Regions from separate parts of the Cronobacter condimenti 1330 genome, predicted to be linked through region 2. Evidence: predicted binding sites of a transcription regulator. Region 2 holds the regulator's gene; each other region holds the start of a gene.
What was found. Region 2 encodes CRP, which controls carbon source genes, mostly activating them, when cyclic AMP is high. Its sites were predicted from a motif close to ATGTGANNNNNNTCACAT; they were not measured.
Positions count from the first base shown of each region.

Region 1 (5,720 bases), 1.2 Mb from region 2:
CTCCGGGATTGTTGACACCAAAACGACGACGCAAAATGAAATTCTGCGTCTTGCGTCTTTGCACCTTTAATATCAGGGGCTCCTCATGAGTGCGTTAAATAAGAAGAGTTTTCTCACTTATCTGAAAGAAGGCGGTATTTACGTCGTCCTTTTAGTGTTGCTGGCCATTATTATTTTCCAGGACCCAACGTTTTTAAGTCTGCTGAACTTAAGTAATATTCTGACCCAGTCATCGGTGCGTATTATTATCGCGCTGGGTGTTGCAGGGCTGATTGTCACGCAGGGGACTGACCTCTCGGCCGGACGTCAGGTCGGGCTGGCGGCGGTGGTCGCAGCGACCTTATTGCAGTCGATGGAAAACGCCAACAAAGTATTTCCTGAAATGGCGACCATGCCGATTGCGCTGGTAATTGTGATTGTCTGTGTCATTGGTGCCGTCATCGGACTGGTAAACGGGATTATTATCGCGTACCTGAACGTCACGCCGTTTATCACGACCCTCGGCACGATGATCATCGTTTATGGTATTAACTCCCTCTATTACGATTTCGTAGGTGCGTCGCCGATTTCCGGTTTCGATTCGGGCTTCTCGACGTTTACGCAGGGCTTTGTGGCGCTCGGCAGTTTCAGGCTTTCCTACATTACGTTCTATGCGCTGATTGCGGTGGCGTTTGTCTGGATCCTCTGGAACAAAACCCGCTTCGGTAAGAACATCTTCGCCATCGGCGGCAACCCGGAAGCGGCGAAAGTCTCCGGCGTCAACGTAGCGCTGAACCTGCTGATGATTTATGCGCTCTCTGGCGTGTTCTATGCCTTCGGTGGGATGCTGGAAGCGGGCCGTATCGGCTCTGCCACCAACAACCTGGGCTTTATGTATGAGCTTGATGCCATCGCGGCATGCGTCGTGGGCGGTGTGTCATTCAGCGGCGGCGTGGGTACAGTGCTGGGTGTGGTGACGGGTGTGATTATCTTCACCGTTATCAACTACGGCCTGACTTATATCGGCATTAACCCGTACTGGCAGTACATCATCAAGGGCGGGATTATCATTTTCGCGGTCGCCCTGGATTCACTGAAATACGCGCGTAAGAAATAAGTGGCGTGACAGTAAAAAGCCTCCGCTTGCGGGGGCTTTTTTTATGGAAGCGAGATAGTGCATGGCGCGTCTGACGGGATTCGCCAGGCGAGGTGAGGCGTTTTTCTGAGAAGGCGGGGTGAGCGGATCGCAGGTGAAGAAAAGCGTATTCGCGGCGCGGCGCTTACTCGCTTACGGACACTGCGCTGGCGCTTTCTTCTTCGTAAGGTGGGGTACGCGCAATGCCATTCACCTTAGGATTATCACACCGCTTACTTCTTCTTCTGCAATTCCAGCATCTGTTCGGGCGTGACGGCCGGGTAGCCCTGCGCGTCGTCGGGGACTTCATGAAGCGCCGGGATAGGCACCAGCGGGCCCAGGAAGCGTGGTTCACGCTTAAAGATATAGAGATCGGCGAGCGCGCCAAGCCGTGCGCCAAACTCACGCACGCGTACCGATAACATATTCTTCGGCGATGGCACGGCGTAACACTGCGCCTGGATGCCCATATGCAGCGCGATAAAAAGCGCCCGCTCGCAATGGAAGCGTTGGGTAATGATGATGAAATCGTTGGTATCAAACACGCGACGGGTGCGCACAATAGAATCAAGCGTGCGGAAGCCAGCGTAATCAAGCACGATATCAGCCGGATCGACCCCGGCGGCAATCAAGTCTTTACGCATCGTCATCGGCTCGTTGTAACTCTGCTGCGCGTTATCACCGCTCAGCAGCAGATAATTCACTTTGCCGCTGTTATAGGCATTAAGCGCGCCCTGGATGCGATAGCGGTAATACTGATTGATGACGCCGGTGCGGTAATATTTGGCGGTGCCGAGCACCACGCCGACCTGACGCCAGGGTAAATCCTGCAATTCGTCATAGACATAGGGCGCAGTTTTCCAGCTTATCCAGCGGTCGAGCAGCAACGCCGTTAACAGCAGTACGCCAATCAGGGCCAGCAGGCTGTATAACAAACGCTTTAACATTCAGGCGGCTCGAAGCAATAAGGAAAGAGACTCAAGGCTACTTTACCCGCCGGGCAAGAGCAAGAATCGAACGTCCGGTTGAAGCAATTTTCATCACTGCGGGCAGGGCGCCCGCAGTGATGCATCAGGCAAGCGTAATAAACTCAAGATCAGCGAAGCCCAGCACGTTAAGCGTAGCGGCAGTGGCGTCGCGTTGAACAATCGTTGCCTCGTGGCGTTCGGCGAGCACGGCGCGTGCAATGTCGTGCCAGCCGTAGCCGGTTAAACTCAGCAGATTCAGCGCCGCCTGCAGGGGCGGCAGAGAGGGGTTAAACGCGGCGTTTTCGGCATAGCTGCCGGTAAACACGGCCCCGTCGCGGGTTTCAAGGGCAAGCCCGGAAGGTGACTGGCTGTAAGGCGCATGGCTGCGGTTGGCCGCAGCGATAGCTGCCTGGGTCAGCGCGTCGCCCTGTAGCGCGTAGCCGTGGTTTTCCGCATCGAAAATCAGCGTTTTGATATCCAGATCGCGTGGACCAAAGGCATCCGGCAGGTAATCGCTAAGCTGTGATGGCGCGCGGCCAGGCAGATTGATGCGAAGCGTCAGCCCGCTGTTTAGTTCATTCATAAACTGGCGGCAGTGGCCGCACGGCGTGTAGTTGACGGTAATCGCCGCAAGGCCCGTTTCGCCGCGCATCCACGCATGGGTAATCGCGCTCTGTTCGGCATGAACCGTCTGCTGCATCGCCGCGCCGCGAAACTCCATATTAGCGCCGAAATACAGGCTGCCGCTCAAGCCGCGCGCAACCGCGCCGACGTTAAAATGGGAGATCTCGGTCTGTGCGCAGGCTGCTGCCAGCGGCAGTAATGCAAAGGCCAGCGCATCCTCATCGAGGCCGCTCAGACGACGAATGTCGGCGGCCTGTTCAGCGCTGAACATCGCCGGAAAATGGGTATCGGCAAGCAGCGGAGCCAGAGCGGCTTGCAGCGCAGCCGGCAGCTGTGCAAAGGCAGATTCAAAACGTGGGTGCATGGCAAAGCCTCAAATAAGTAACCGGAACCGTAGTTTACGGCGCTATCGGGGCTTTATATGTGATTTAACTCTCACTGGCTATGCAACAAATGAAATTTAAAAAGAAAATGCGCGACGTATCGCAAGTTTTAGCGCCACAGTGCGAGAATCATGGGAAAAAGGAACGGTGCCAAAAGCGAGGTGATAATCCCGCAAATCACCAGCGCCAGAGAACTGAACGCGCCTTCCTGATAGTCAAGCTCAGCACAGCGCGCGGTACCGAGCGCATGCGAGGCAGTCCCCATCGCCAGCCCGCGCGCCGATTTTGTCTTAATGCGCATCAGGTTCAGCAGCGCATGACCGAAAACGGCGCCGAGAATGCCGACAAAAATCACGCACACCGCACTAATGGCCGGAATGCCGCCAAGGCTTCCGCCCACTGCCATCGCGATAGGCGTAGTCACCGATTTTGGCAACACGGAAGCCGCGATTTCCGGGCTCGCGCCCATCAGCAGCGCAACTGACGTGCCGGTCACCATCGCCACCACGCTGCTTGCAAAACAGATAGTAATAATTGACTTCCAGCGCGCGCGGATCTGATGAAGCTGTTCATAGAGCGGGAACGCCAGCGCCACTACGGCAGGCTGCAGCAGGTCATTTAAAATTCGGCTGCCCTGAAAATAGCGCTCATAGGGAATATGGGTCAGCATCAGAAACGGGATCAGCACCACCATGCAGACCAGAAGCGGGTTCAGCAGGGGGCTTTTCAGGCGTGCGGCCAGTTTGCGGGCCGCAAAAAACACCAGCAACGTGAGCGGCAGCGACCACCAGATATTCTGAATCATTCCTTGCGGCTCCTTTTCTGGCCCACCACTTTACGTTCGCCATGCGCCAGATGCGTACTCCAGCTCACCACCATAAACACCACCAGCGTACTGATAAAACAGGAAACGACGACCGGCCCGAACTGCGCCTGCAGCACGTCGAAATATTGCATTACGCCAATGCCTACCGGCACAAAAAGCAGCGCCATATAGCGGATCAATAAATGACAGGCGGGCTGCACCCATTTCGCCGGGAGAATTTGAAACGCCAGCAGCAAAAAGAGGATCAGCATGCCAATGATGCTGCCGGGGATCGTAATCGGCAGCAGCGACGCGAGCGCGATGCCTGCGTAAAGACAGGCGTAAATCAAAATAAAAGCGCGTACCAGTTGCCAGAGAGAAGTCAGCATTGTGCTCATAGGGAGTAACCTTTAACCGAACGCATTCATCATACAATTAAATCTAAAACTGTGCTACCGATCACATGTGCCTAATCAGCATACCTAAACTTTCGGGCTGACGCTGCTTTCCCGTTGGGCCTGACGCGCCACGCTGTACGCGGCAGCTCAACGCACAGCGGCCGGGAGCCAACATTGCAGTTTTACGCGCTGACGCTCGCCGGTGCATTCCCTTCGCAGTGGCAAGGCGCTACCATAGCGCCTCTTTTTTTTGCGGGTAGCGTTATGCGTGTTTTACTGGCGCCGATGGAAGGCGTGCTTGATTCTCTGGTGCGTGAATTGCTCACCGAGGTGAATGATTACGATCTCTGCATCACCGAATTTCTGCGCGTGGTGGATAGCCTGCTGCCGGTGAAATCGTTTTATAAACTCTGCCCGGAGTTGCATCACAACAGCCGTACGCCTTCCGGTACGCGAGTACGGGTGCAATTGCTCGGCCAGCATCCGCAATGGCTTGCGGAAAACGCCGCCCGCGCGGTGGCGCTGGGCTCCTGGGGGGTTGATCTTAATTGCGGCTGCCCGTCAAAACTGGTGAATGGGAGCGGCGGCGGCGCCACACTGTTAAAAGACCCTGATCTTATCTATCGCGGCGCGAAGGCGATGCGCGAAGCGGTGCCCGCGCATCTGCCGGTTACCGTAAAAATCCGGCTTGGCTGGGACAGCGGCGCACAGCGCTTTGAAATTGCTGATGCTGTACAACAGGCGGGTGCGACAGAGCTGGTAGTGCACGGACGCACCAAAGAAGATGGTTATAAAGCGGAGCGTATTAACTGGGCGGCTATCGGCGAAATTCACGAGCGGCTTTCCATCCCGGTTATCGCCAACGGTGAGATCTGGGACTACGCCAGCGCGCAGGCCTGCATGGCGCAGACCGGCTGCGATGCGATTATGATCGGGCGCGGCGCGCTTAATGTGCCGAATTTAAGCCGCGTCATTAAAGAGAATGCGCCGCGTATGCCCTGGCCTGAGGTCGTCATGCTGCTGCAAAAATATACACGGCTTGAAAAACAGGGCGACACAGGCATGTACCATGTGGCGCGCATCAAGCAGTGGCTCGGCTACTTGCGTAAAGAATATGCCGAGGCGACAGCGCTCTTTAGCGAAATTCGCGCGCTGAACACCTCAGCCGCCATCGCTGAGGCTATCAACCGCCACTGATTTCACCCCAGATTTGCCACCTGCGTATGAATGAAATCGCGCAGCCACATCAGCGCCGGATCGCTGTTATGCCGCTGATGCCATAACAGCGCTACCTCAAACGGCGGCACCTCCAGCGGAGTGGGACTTGCAGAAAGCCCCCATGCCGTTTGCCACATGTCGCAAAGCCCGGCGGGCACCGTTGCGAGTGCGGGCATCTGCATCAGTAACCCTGGCAGCCCTGCGAAATGC
Region 1 covers NZ_CP012264.1:2,825,660-2,831,379, reverse strand. Annotated here, with positions in the region: gene mglA (galactose/methyl galactoside ABC transporter ATP-binding protein MglA) at 1-70, shown strand, start outside; gene mglC (galactose/methyl galactoside ABC transporter permease MglC) at 86-1,096, shown strand; gene sanA (outer membrane permeability protein SanA) at 1,348-2,061, opposite strand; gene cdd (cytidine deaminase) at 2,186-3,070, opposite strand; gene AFK62_RS12885 (CidB/LrgB family autolysis modulator) at 3,199-3,894, opposite strand; gene AFK62_RS12880 (CidA/LrgA family protein) at 3,891-4,292, opposite strand; gene dusC (tRNA dihydrouridine(16) synthase DusC) at 4,557-5,489, shown strand; gene AFK62_RS12870 (LysR family transcriptional regulator) at 5,492-5,720, opposite strand, start outside.
Region 1: the regulator CRP is predicted to act here: its motif matches at 3,128-3,145, upstream of cdd (cytidine deaminase).

Region 2 (5,720 bases):
ATGGTCAAGGATGCGCAGCAGATGATGTTCCATGACGCTGAGCGGCCCTTCCGGTAATACCTCTTCCCCTTCCAGCACCGACTCATTTTGCGTCTCGCCCGGCGCGTCATATTCCAGCCGCTGCTGACAGCGTTGCAGTGCGATTTCACACGCCTGCAAATAACGCGCCGCCGCCTCTGGCGTGAGTGAGGCCTGCTCGCGGGCAAGCGTCGTGATGGCGTTAACATGCTCGACGATAAACTGGCTGTGCGTCACCCACAGGCGCATATCTTCCAGATAACGGCTGTTAAAGCCTGGCTCCTGCATCGCCTGATTGAGTGAATTATAGAGCGCGTTGTGCGCCTGGTTAACGCGCATGCGCTGCCAGGCGAGCGGCGCGGGTTGCGGATCGTCGCTCAGGATCAGGCGCAGCGCCTCCTGGTCGGCCTCCAGGGCGTCATGCGCATTCTGTCGCAGCAGGCCGCTTTGCCACTGCGGCCAAAGCCAGACCATACCGCCGAAGGCGATAAGGCAACCCGTCAGCGTGTCTATCAGGCGCGCCACGATGTACTGTTCGCCGTTCAGCGTCAGAAGTTGTAGCGAATAGACCGCCGTCACGGTAAAGCCGATCATCGCCCAGCCGTAGTTGCGCCGGATGATGAGATAACTGATGAGCGTCACCAGCAGCATGCCGAGCAGCGTATAGCCCTGTGGCACCTTCAGGTGAAGCGTAATGCCCGCGATAATCAACCCCGCCAGCGTCCCGCCCGCACGATGCAGAATGCGCACGCGCGTCGCGCCATAGCCGTTTTGCGTCACGAACAGAACCGTCATCAGGATCCAGTAGGGTTTTGGCAGCTGAAACACGCTCGCCAGCAGACCGGCCGCCGCCAGCATTACGCCCAGTCGCGCCGAAGTGCGTAGCGCGGCGGATTTGAGCGACAAATAGCTTTTCAGGGCAGGTAACAGCGGCAAACGTCGCTGGCCGCTGTCCATCATGTCGCGGGCATAAAGCGGACGCTGGGTGCGCAGCACGCGTGCGATACGGCTGAAGTGATATTCGCAGAACTGTCCGACGGGGTTATCCGGGTGCTGGCGGGCGATTTTCGCCAGCGCCGCGACCTGTTTATCCATTGAAAAGCGGTGCGAATAGCGGTGATAAAGAATGTCGTCTGAGAGCGTGCGAAGACGCGTGGCCACGGTCTGGGCTGTCCAGCGCAGCACTTCTTCGGCGTGGCTGCGCTCCACCAGTTTTTGTACTTCGCCTGGCTGATGCAGCGAGACCGAAATATGCTCCTGAAGATCGAGCGCCACCTGAAACGAGCGCAGCAGGCGCTTGTAACCGTTCTGCCGGGTAGCTGCCAGCATCTGCAACTGCTGATAACACTGGCTTATCTGATCCACCACTTTTTGCTGATGCACCAGCAGCGGCGGTAGCGCCTGTTCCGGGTCGGTGTGGCGCGTCAGCAGACTGTATTTTGCTTCGCAGTAGTCGGCGAGGCTTTTATAAATCAGGCTTAGCGACTCACGCAGCGGCTGCTCGCGCCACAGCCAGAACCAGAAGCCGTTGAACGCGCCGTACCAGAGCGTGCCAAGGATATAGAGCAGCATCGGCTGCCAGACGGGCATATTCCCGGCGAGACTTAGGGTGAAAATGGCGGCGATGAGCGACGCGGGCAGCAGGCGCGCGTGAAGCGGGCTGATTTCCGCCGTGACGCCAAGCAACAGCGCCAGCATCAGCAAAATAAGCGGCAGCGGCACCGCCTGTAGCAGCAGAAACTGTACCGCAAGACTACTAAGCGCGAAGAGCGAGGCGCCGATGATAAGGCGTTTGAAAAAACGTTTATGCGGGGTGTCGAGACCAGCGATGTTGCAGCAGGCGGGCACCAGTGAGAAGAGTAATCCCTGTTGTAAGTGGCCCAGCATCAACCCGACCGCCACCGGCAGGCTTAAGATCAGTGTTTGCCGCAAAGCGTAATTGATTTCAGGGTGATAGATAAGACGACGCCACATAGGGGAGAAGTATAGAAACAAAAACGGCGTGTTACCGAAGCGACACGCCGTTTTTTTCAGGAACCTTAGCGGGTTCCGTAAACCACGATAGTTTTCCCGTGCGCGGAGATCAGGTTCTGATCTTCAAGCATTTTCAGGATACGGCCCACGGTTTCGCGGGAGCAGCCCACGATCTGACCGATTTCCTGACGGGTGATTTTGATCTGCATGCCGTCCGGATGGGTCATGGCGTCCGGCTGTTTTGCGAGATTCAGCAGCGTCTGCGCGATGCGGCCTGTCACGTCGAGGAACGCCAGGTTACCGACTTTTTCAGAGGTGACCTGCAGACGACGCGCCATCTGTGAGGAGAGACGCATCAGAATATCCGGGTTTACCTGAATCAGCTGACGGAATTTTTTATAAGAGATCTCAGCCACTTCACAGGCAGTTTTAGCGCGAACCCAGGCGCTGCGTTCCTGACCTTCCTCGAACAAACCCAGTTCGCCGATGAAGTCTCCCTGATTCAGGTACGAGAGGATCATCTCCTTGCCCTCTTCATCTTTGATCAACACTGCCACTGAGCCTTTGACGATGTAATACAGCGTCTCCGCTTTTTCACCCTGGTGAATCAGCGTGCTCTTAGATGGATATTTATGAATGTGGCAATGAGACAAGAACCATTCAAGAGTCGGGTCTGTTTGCGGTTTGCCAAGCACCATGCGCGGTTATCCTCTGTTTTAAACTGGCTCCAAAGACAGGGCGCGTAACCCCTGTCTGGCTTTGCAATCATCATCTTCCCGCGTCCAGGGAAGTTGGCTGTCCGTGGACGTCGCAGCCGATAAATTGTCTTCTCCTCTGCATACATGCGTAACATCAATGTATCGCCGCTGCATCCAGACTGTTTTAGCATAGCTTTTATCAGGTGTCTCCTGTTGTCTCGTTTCAGCTTGACGCAGGTCGCCTTCCATTGCCTCTGACGACGCGCCCGCGTAATCTGTCAGGAAAATGAATGCCCTGGAGTGATAATCATGCATGCACGAGTGAAATGGGTGGAAGGCTTAACCTTCCTGGGTGAGTCCGCATCCGGCCACCAGATTCTGATGGACGGCAACTCCGGCGACAAAGCGCCGAGCCCGATGGAAATGGTGCTGATGGCCGCTGGCGGTTGCAGCGCGATTGACGTGGTTTCTATTCTGCAAAAAGGCCGTCACGACGTGACCGATTGTGAAGTGAAGCTGACCTCTGAGCGTCGCGAAGAAGCGCCGCGTCTGTTCACACATATCAATCTGCATTTCGTGGTGACGGGCAAGGCCCTGAAAGAGGCGGCGGTCGCGCGTGCGGTGGATCTGTCGGCGGAGAAATATTGCTCGGTCGCGTTGATGCTCGGTAAAGGCGTAGATATCACGCACTCTTACGAAGTTATCGAAGGGTAATGGCGCGGCGGGCGGCGCTTCGCTGACCCGTTCACACGCTAACTGTCTTTGTAGGCCCGGTAAGCGCAGCGCCACCGGGCATGATCTCAGTCGATCTGCTTGCCTTCCATCAGTCGTTGCACCAGCGGCAACATAATTAACTCCATCGCCAGCCCCATTTTCCCGCCCGGCACCACTAGCGTATTGATGTGGGAAATAAACGAACCCTGCAGCATCGCAAGCAGCCACGGGTAGTCAATATTATCCAGATTACGGAAATGGATGACGACGAAGCTTTCATCAAGCGACGGGATGCCTTTGGCGGCAAACGGGTTGGACGTATCCACTGTCGGCACGCGCTGGAAGTTGATATGCGTACGAGAGAACTGTGGCGTGATGTAGTTGATGTAATCCTCCATCGAACGCACGACAGAGTCCATCACCGCCTCGCGGGAATGGCCGCGCTCGCTGGTATCGCGGATCATCTTTTGTATCCACTCCAGGTTGACGATAGGCACCACGCCCACCAGCAAATCCACATGTTTCGCCACGTCGTTTTGCGGAGTTACCACGCCGCCATGTAGCCCTTCGTAGAACAACACGTCTGTCGGTTCCGGCAGCGGTTGCCACGGCGTAAACGTGCCTGGCACCTGATTCCACGGCACTGCCTCATCGTAGGTGTGCAGGTATTTGCGCGACTGCCCTGTACCGGTCAGGCCGTACTCGACAAAAGTTTGCTCCAGCAGGCCGAAGTCGTTCGCTTCCGGGCCGAAATAGCTAATGTGACGGCCCAGATCGCGCGCTTTACGGATAGCCATGTCCATTTCGGGGCGCGTGTAGCGATGGAAGCTATCGCCTTCGACCTCGGCGGCGCGCAGGTTTAATTGTGCAAAGATTTTACGAAACGCGAGGCTGGTAGTGGTGGTTCCCGCGCCGCTGGAGCCCGTGACAGCGATGACCGGATGTTTGGCAGACATAGCGAGACAACTCCCTGAAGCGGCGGGGCAAGGCTCCGCCTGGCAAGATTAACCGCGAAACTGCGAGCGCGGCATGATATTGACCGTTTCGTGCAGTTCGGACCACACCAGAACGGCTTCGCCGCTTTGCAACTGACGCCGCACATCGGCGACCTTTTGCTCAAGCGAGCGTTCATGTTCACCATAATCGGTGCCTTCGCGCAAGACGAAGGCTTCAATCAGGCGATCCAGCGTCTCAGGGTCGACTTCTTGCCAGGGAATGATCATTTATCGGTCCAGATAAGGGGTTAACCAGTCAGGAATGCGCTGTTCCAGCCACATTTTCGGCTGGCGCAGCGTGCCGCCGACGAAACCCACGTGACCGCCATGTTCCGTCAGCTGATATTCAATATTAGCAGGCAGCGTGGTGATATCGGGGATCACGTGATGATCCATAAACGGGTCATCTTTGGCGTGAATGATAAGCGTCGGACGCGTGATAGCAGTGAGCCGCGGCAGGGCGCTGCACTGGCGATAGTAATCCACTGCGTCGGTAAAACCGTGGATTTTCGACGTGATCAAATCGTCAAAGTCACGCAGGCGTCGCAGGCGTTTAAGCTGGGTCAGATCAACCGGCAGCGTGCCGGGCCAGGCTTTCAGCTTGCGAGTGGCGTTGGCTTTCAACAGATTCAGCAAGTAGAACTGATAGACGCGCGAAAAGCCTTTTTCCATATGGTTGCAGCAGTGTTCCAGCATAAACGGTGCGGAGACAATCACGCCTGCATTCAGCGGAAACGCGGCGTCTATCTCGGCCATCAGGCAACCGAGCATATTGCCGCCGAGCGAATAGCCTACGGCCGCCGTCGGCATGGTGCCGTAGCGCTCATCCAGCCAGCGCAGGAAAAAAGTGCCGTCTTCGGTTTCGCCCGAGTGATAGATACGCCCCAATTTGTTCGGCACGCCGCTACAGCCGCGGAAATGCATCACTACGCCAAGCCAGCCGCGCTGTTTCGCCGCATGAATAAGCCCATGGGCGTATGGGCTGTGCAGGCTGCCTTCCAGTCCGTGGAACACGACCAGACGCGGTTTATGGCGCGCCTGGTCCGGGTTTTCGCTAAAGGCCAGATCGACAAAATCGCCGTCCGGCAGCTCCAGCCGCTGCCAGTGCGGCTCAAACTGCAGGCGACGGCGCAGCACGCGCGGCAGCATGGTTTGCAGGTGTGGATTGCTTACCCCCGGCATCGGCTGAAAATGTGAGGAATCGGTGTTCAGTGCAGGGAGTTCTGCGGGCGTAATGTCGGTCATGGCACACTGTCTTTTATTAGTTCGCTAACTACTATAACGATTGTTATTCATTTTGTTGATGCTTTGGTGCGGATCA
Region 2 covers NZ_CP012264.1:3,987,119-3,992,838, reverse strand. Annotated here, with positions in the region: gene AFK62_RS18385 (YccS/YhfK family putative transporter) at 1-1,992, opposite strand, end outside; gene crp (cAMP-activated global transcriptional regulator CRP) at 2,058-2,690, opposite strand; gene AFK62_RS18375 (OsmC family protein) at 3,000-3,404, shown strand; gene AFK62_RS18370 (phosphoribulokinase) at 3,491-4,360, opposite strand; gene AFK62_RS18365 (YheU family protein) at 4,409-4,627, opposite strand; gene AFK62_RS18360 (hydrolase) at 4,628-5,644, opposite strand; gene AFK62_RS18355 (NUDIX hydrolase) at 5,718-5,720, opposite strand, start outside.

Region 3 (5,720 bases), 1.8 Mb from region 2:
AAGGGAGCACTATGAAAATCAGTAAGGCGGAAGTATTTGTGACGTGCCCGGGGCGCAATTTTGTCACGCTTAAAATCACGACTGAGGACGGCCTGATCGGGCTTGGCGACGCCACGCTTAACGGACGCGAGCTGTCGGTCGCCAGTTATCTGCGCGATCATCTCTGCCCGCAGCTTATCGGGCGTGACGCGCAGCGTATCGAGGATATCTGGCAGTTTTTCTACAAAGGCGCGTACTGGCGGCGCGGCCCGGTCACGATGTCGGCGATTGCCGCTATCGACACCGCGCTTTGGGATATCAAAGCCAAAGCTGCCGGGATGCCGCTCTATCAGCTGCTCGGCGGCGCGTCGCGCGACGGTGTGATGGTCTATTGCCACACCACCGGGCATTCCATTGATGAGGTGCTGGACGATTACGCGCGCCATAAAGAGCTGGGTTTTAAAGCCATTCGCGTACAGTGCGGCGTGCCGGGTATGAAAACCACCTACGGCATGGCAAAAGGCAAAGGGCTGGCGTATGAACCGGCCACAAAAGGCCAGTGGCCGGAAGAGCAGTTCTGGTCAACGGAAAAATATCTCGATTTCACCCCGAAACTCTTCGAGGCCGTGCGCGATAAATTTGGCTTCCATGAGCATTTGCTGCACGACATGCATCACCGCCTGACGCCCATCGAGGCCGCGCGGTTTGGTAAAAGTATTGAGGATCACCGCCTGTTCTGGATGGAAGATCCCACCCCCGCCGAAAACCAGGCCTGTTTCCGTCTCATTCGTCAGCACACCGTCACACCGATTGCGGTAGGGGAAGTCTTTAACAGTATCTGGGACTGCAAACAGCTTATCGAAGAGCAACTGATTGATTACATCCGCACGACCGTCACCCACGCGGGCGGCATTACCGGCATGCGCCGCATTGCCGATTTTGCGGCGCTTTATCAGGTACGTACCGGCTCGCACGGCCCGTCGGATCTCTCCCCCATTTGTCACGCTGCCGCGCTGCATTTTGATCTCTGGGTACCAAATTTCGGCGTGCAGGAGTTCATGGGGTATTCCGAACAGATGCTGGAGGTGTTCCCGCACAGCTGGACGTTCGACCATGGCTATATGCACCCGGGCGACAAACCAGGGCTTGGCATCGAATTTGACGAAAAACTGGCGGCGAAATACCCCTACGATCCGGCTTATTTGCCGGTCGCCCGCCTTGAAGACGGCACGCTGTGGAACTGGTAACACCACAGATAGCCTGAAATGAAATAATAACGATAACCTCCGGAACCCTACCCATGAAAATCAGAAAATTACGCTGGTATATGATAGGCCTGGTGTCATTAGGCACGATTATTAATGCGCTGGCGCGCAGTTCGCTGAGCGTTTCCGCGCCAACCTTATTTACCGAGCTTCATATCAACGAGCAGCAATATTCGTGGATATTAAGCGCCTTTCAGTTTGCCTATACGATAGCGCAGCCGCTGTGCGGCTTCTTTATTGATGTGGTGGGCTTAAAGCTCGGCTTTTTTATTATGATCATTGCCTGGTCACTCACAAATATGGCGCACGCCACCTGTCATTCGTGGGGCGGACTGGCGTTTTTGCGTGGCCTGATGGGCCTTAGTGAAGCGTCTGCTATTCCGGCGGGCGTAAAGTGTAATTCTGAATGGTTCCCGGCGAAGGAGCGTGGGATTGCAGGCGGGGTGGCGAATATCGGCACGTCTATTGGCGCGATGCTGGCGCCGCCGTTAGTCGTCTGGGCCATCATGGCGTACAACTGGGAGATGGCGTTTGTCATCACCGGCGCGCTCGGTCTTGTATTCGCCGTTATCTGGTGGTTCGGCTATGAAGCGCCGTCACGCCACCGCCGGTTAAGCGCGCAGGAAGCCAGATATATTGAAGAGGGGCAGGAGAAGCATCTGGAGGCGGACGGCACGAAACCCTCCATATTGCAGATCCTGCGCCAGCGAAACTTCTGGGGTATTGCGCTGCCGCGCTTTCTTGCCGACCCGGCGTGGGGAACCATTAACTTCTGGTTGCCGGTTTATCTGATGACGGTGCGTCATATGCCGCTCAAAGAGATTGCGCTGTTCGCCTGGCTGCCGTTTCTGGCTGCCGATTTCGGTGGCATGGCGGGCGGCTTTTTAAATAACGTGATGATGAAGCGCTGGAATATTTCCACCATCAACGCCCGCCGTATTGGCTTTAGCATTGGCGCGCTGCTGATGCTGCCGCTGGCGTTTGTCGGATTTGTCGAAAGCGCGTATCTGGCGGTCGGGCTGGTTTCTGTCTGCGCTTTCGCGCACCAGATGCTCTCCACCCAGGTCATTACGATGGCAACCGATCTTTTCAGACGCAACGAAACCTCGACCGTCAGCGGGTTTGCCGGTACCGCCGGGTGGACAGGCATTTTCATCTGCACCCTAATCATGGGCGGACTGGTAAAAACCGTCGGTTACAATCCGTTCTTTATTATCCTCAGCATGATGGATATTGTCGGTGCGATCATCCTCTGGACCTTCGTCAAAGAGCGCGCCGTGACCCGTCTTGCCGCAAAACCTGTCGCTGTCTAATTCCCAATACCGATCCTGATTACCCGTAAAGCGTGATGAAAGTCACACTTTACTACCATTCTAGTTAATGTAGTGCGTAAAAACTGTCGCAAATCATAAAGCGCGCCGCTACGGCGCGTAGTCTTCATACAAATTACTTTATTTATCAATCGGGTCTTTGTTATGAAATCCACGCTTTTGAATGCTCACGCTGTGCTTCCTCTCTACGATCGTGACGCGCTGGTCGCGCGTATCGTTCACCTTGGTTTTGGCGCGTTTCATCGCGCGCATCAGGGCGTTTATACCGATATTCTGGCCGCTGAGCATGGCAGCGACTGGGGCTATTGCGAAGTTAACCTGATTGGCGGTGAGCAGCAGATAGCCGATATCCGTCGTCAGGATAATCTCTATACCGTAGCGGAGATGTCGGCAGATGCCTGGCGCGCCCGTGTGGTGGGTGTGGTAAAGAACGCGCTGCATGCGCAGGTGGATGGGCTGGAGGCGGTGCTCACCGCGCTGTGTCAGCCGGAGGTAGCGATTGTGTCGCTCACCATCACGGAAAAAGGCTACTGCCATTCGCCCGCGACCGGCGAACTGATGCTGGAAAACCCGCTTATCGCCGCCGATCTGGCGCATCCGCAACAGCCGTCGTCGGCGCCCGGGGTGATTGTCGAGGCGCTGGCGCGCCGCAAGGCCGCCGGGCTTAAAGGGTTCAGCGTCATGTCCTGTGACAATATGCCGGAGAACGGCCAGGTGGCACGCAAGGTGGTGACGGCGTATGCCCGCGCGGTGGACGCGAGCCTGGCGGCCTGGATTGAGGCAAACGTGACATTCCCGTCCACGATGGTGGATCGCATTGTGCCCGCGGTCACCCCGGAGACGCTTGATAAAATCGAGCAGCTTACCGGCGTGCGTGACCCGGCAGGTGTTGCCTGTGAGCCGTTCCGCCAGTGGGTGATTGAAGATAATTTCGTGGCGGGTCGCCCGGCGTGGGAAAACGCAGGCGCGCAGCTGGTGCGCGATGTGGTGCCGTTTGAAGAGATGAAACTGCGTATGCTCAACGGCAGCCATTCGTTTCTCGCGTATCTGGGCTATCTGGCCGGGTATCAGCACATTAACGACTGCATGAATGATGCGAATTACCGTCGCGCGGCCCATGCGCTGATGCTGAAAGAACAGGCGCCGACGCTCAGCGTGCAGGATGTTGATCTCGCAGGCTACGCGGATCTGTTAATTGAGCGCTACAGCAATCCGGCGCTGCGCCACCGCACCTGGCAGATAGCGATGGACGGGAGCCAGAAATTGCCGCAGCGCTGGCTGGATTCGCTGCGCTGGCATCAGGCACACGGCGGCGCGAGCGCGCTCTTAACGCTCGGCGTGGCAGGCTGGATGCGTTATGTCGGCGGGGTGGATGAAGAGGGCAACCCCATTGAGGTGTGCGACCCGCTGCAGGATGTAATTCAGCACGTGGTGCGCGCAAGCGAAGAGGGTGAAGCCCGCGTGCAGGCGCTGCTCGGCATCAGTGCGATTTTCGGCGAGGATCTCGCGCGTCAGCCTGCGTTTGTTGCGCAGGTCACGCAGGCGTATACGATGTTGCAGGAAGCGGGCGCGAAAGCCACGGTGGCGCATTACGTAAAACAGTTTGCCTGATGGCGCAGGACGGATAAGCCTGGCGCCATGCGCCCGTTGAATGAAACGTCTGCCTGAAAAAAATGCCGCTACAGCGGCATTTTTTGTTTTACGCCGGGCGGGTAAACCTGACGCTACCCGCCGCACGAAATTAATGTAACCCCAGACGAATCAGCGCGATCGGCTCGAATTTACCTTCGCAACCTTCCACTTCAACAGTGCGCCCGCGACGGATCTGCTCCGGCGTCATCCCTTCGCCATGGATAGCTTTAATGACGCCAGTCTGGCCGGATGTACTAATCATCACGCGGCTGCCGGTAGTAATAGCGTTACGGTTGCGATCGTAGGTCATCATGGTGATTTCTCCTCTGAACAGGTGGTAATGATCCAGACGAGCCCCATTTTAAAAACCGCAACCGGAAAAACGTTAATCTCGATCAAAAACGAGGCATTTGTGTGATGAATGTCACGTGCCGAAATTACTCGCCCGCTGGTGCTCTGCGCACAATATTTCCGCTGGCAATATCGATATCTATCGTGGCCACCACCGGTGCCACTTCTGGATCCGCACCACCGCGACATCCGTCGCGCGTATGATCCTCGCGCACCAGCAGGCGAAAAAGGCCGCCGTCCTGGGCATTCTCATAGAAAATGCACTGACCGTTGGGATTAAGCGCCAGCGAAACGGTACGCGTCACGCGGGCAAGCGGGCTTGGGCTGATATCGTCACGCCAGCGCTCGCCATCGCCGGTGGCGCGCAGCGCCGGGGTTTCAAGCCAGCCCCTGACGATTTTCCCGTCTTTCCCATACCAGGTCGCCTCGCTGAATCCGGCATCCGGCAGCGCGCGCGTCACGCTTACCGTATCGCCTGCGACCAGAAACAGCTGCGTATCACGACACTGTGCGTCAGGCGCGGAGTAGAAAAAGCGGCGGCCGCCAGTGACCTGATAACGGTTGGCCGCCTCGGGTGTGTCCTGCACGCCGTCCAGGTCGCGAAGGCGGGCAGCGCAGGCGCCTTGCGGTGTCAATAACGCGGGTTGTTCGCGCAGCGATGAGGTATCCATCCAGCCTGTTGCCACGCGTCCGGCGGCGTCGCGATAACTTACCCAGGCGAACGAGGCTGTGGCCTCGCCACCGGCTGGTTTTGCCAGGCGATAAACCTGCACCGTATCGCCAGGCACCAGGAACGCGTCCAGCTTGCACGCGGCGGATGGCGCGGAATAGAAAGGCGCGTGGGGCGCGCCAGTCACCGTTCTGACGGAGTAGGTAAATTCAGCCGCGGCCACGGCGTTGGCCTCCGTTTGCAGGCAATCCGCCAGCAGTGGAGAAGAGAAAAGGGCGCAGCCCAGTAGCAGTAACGCACGCATCGCATCCATCCTTTGACGAAGTAAAACGCCGCGTGGTTACTCTTCGCTGAACCAGTCGCGGTTTTCCTGGCGGATCAACAAAACAGATTCGCTGATCTCCTGAAGATGCAGGCGCATCGTTTCATCCGCGGCCTGCGCGTCGCGCGCTTCCAGCGCGTGAAAAATATCGTTGTGCTGGCGCAGCAACA
Region 3 covers NZ_CP012264.1:2,167,819-2,173,538, reverse strand. Annotated here, with positions in the region: gene manD (D-mannonate dehydratase ManD) at 12-1,226, shown strand; gene AFK62_RS09915 (MFS transporter) at 1,280-2,557, shown strand; gene AFK62_RS09910 (mannitol dehydrogenase family protein) at 2,720-4,186, shown strand; gene ydfZ (putative selenium delivery protein YdfZ) at 4,317-4,520, opposite strand; gene AFK62_RS09900 (hypothetical protein) at 4,645-5,532, opposite strand; gene AFK62_RS09895 (GntR family transcriptional regulator) at 5,569-5,720, opposite strand, start outside.
Region 3: the regulator CRP is predicted to act here: its motif matches at 2,588-2,605, upstream of AFK62_RS09910 (mannitol dehydrogenase family protein).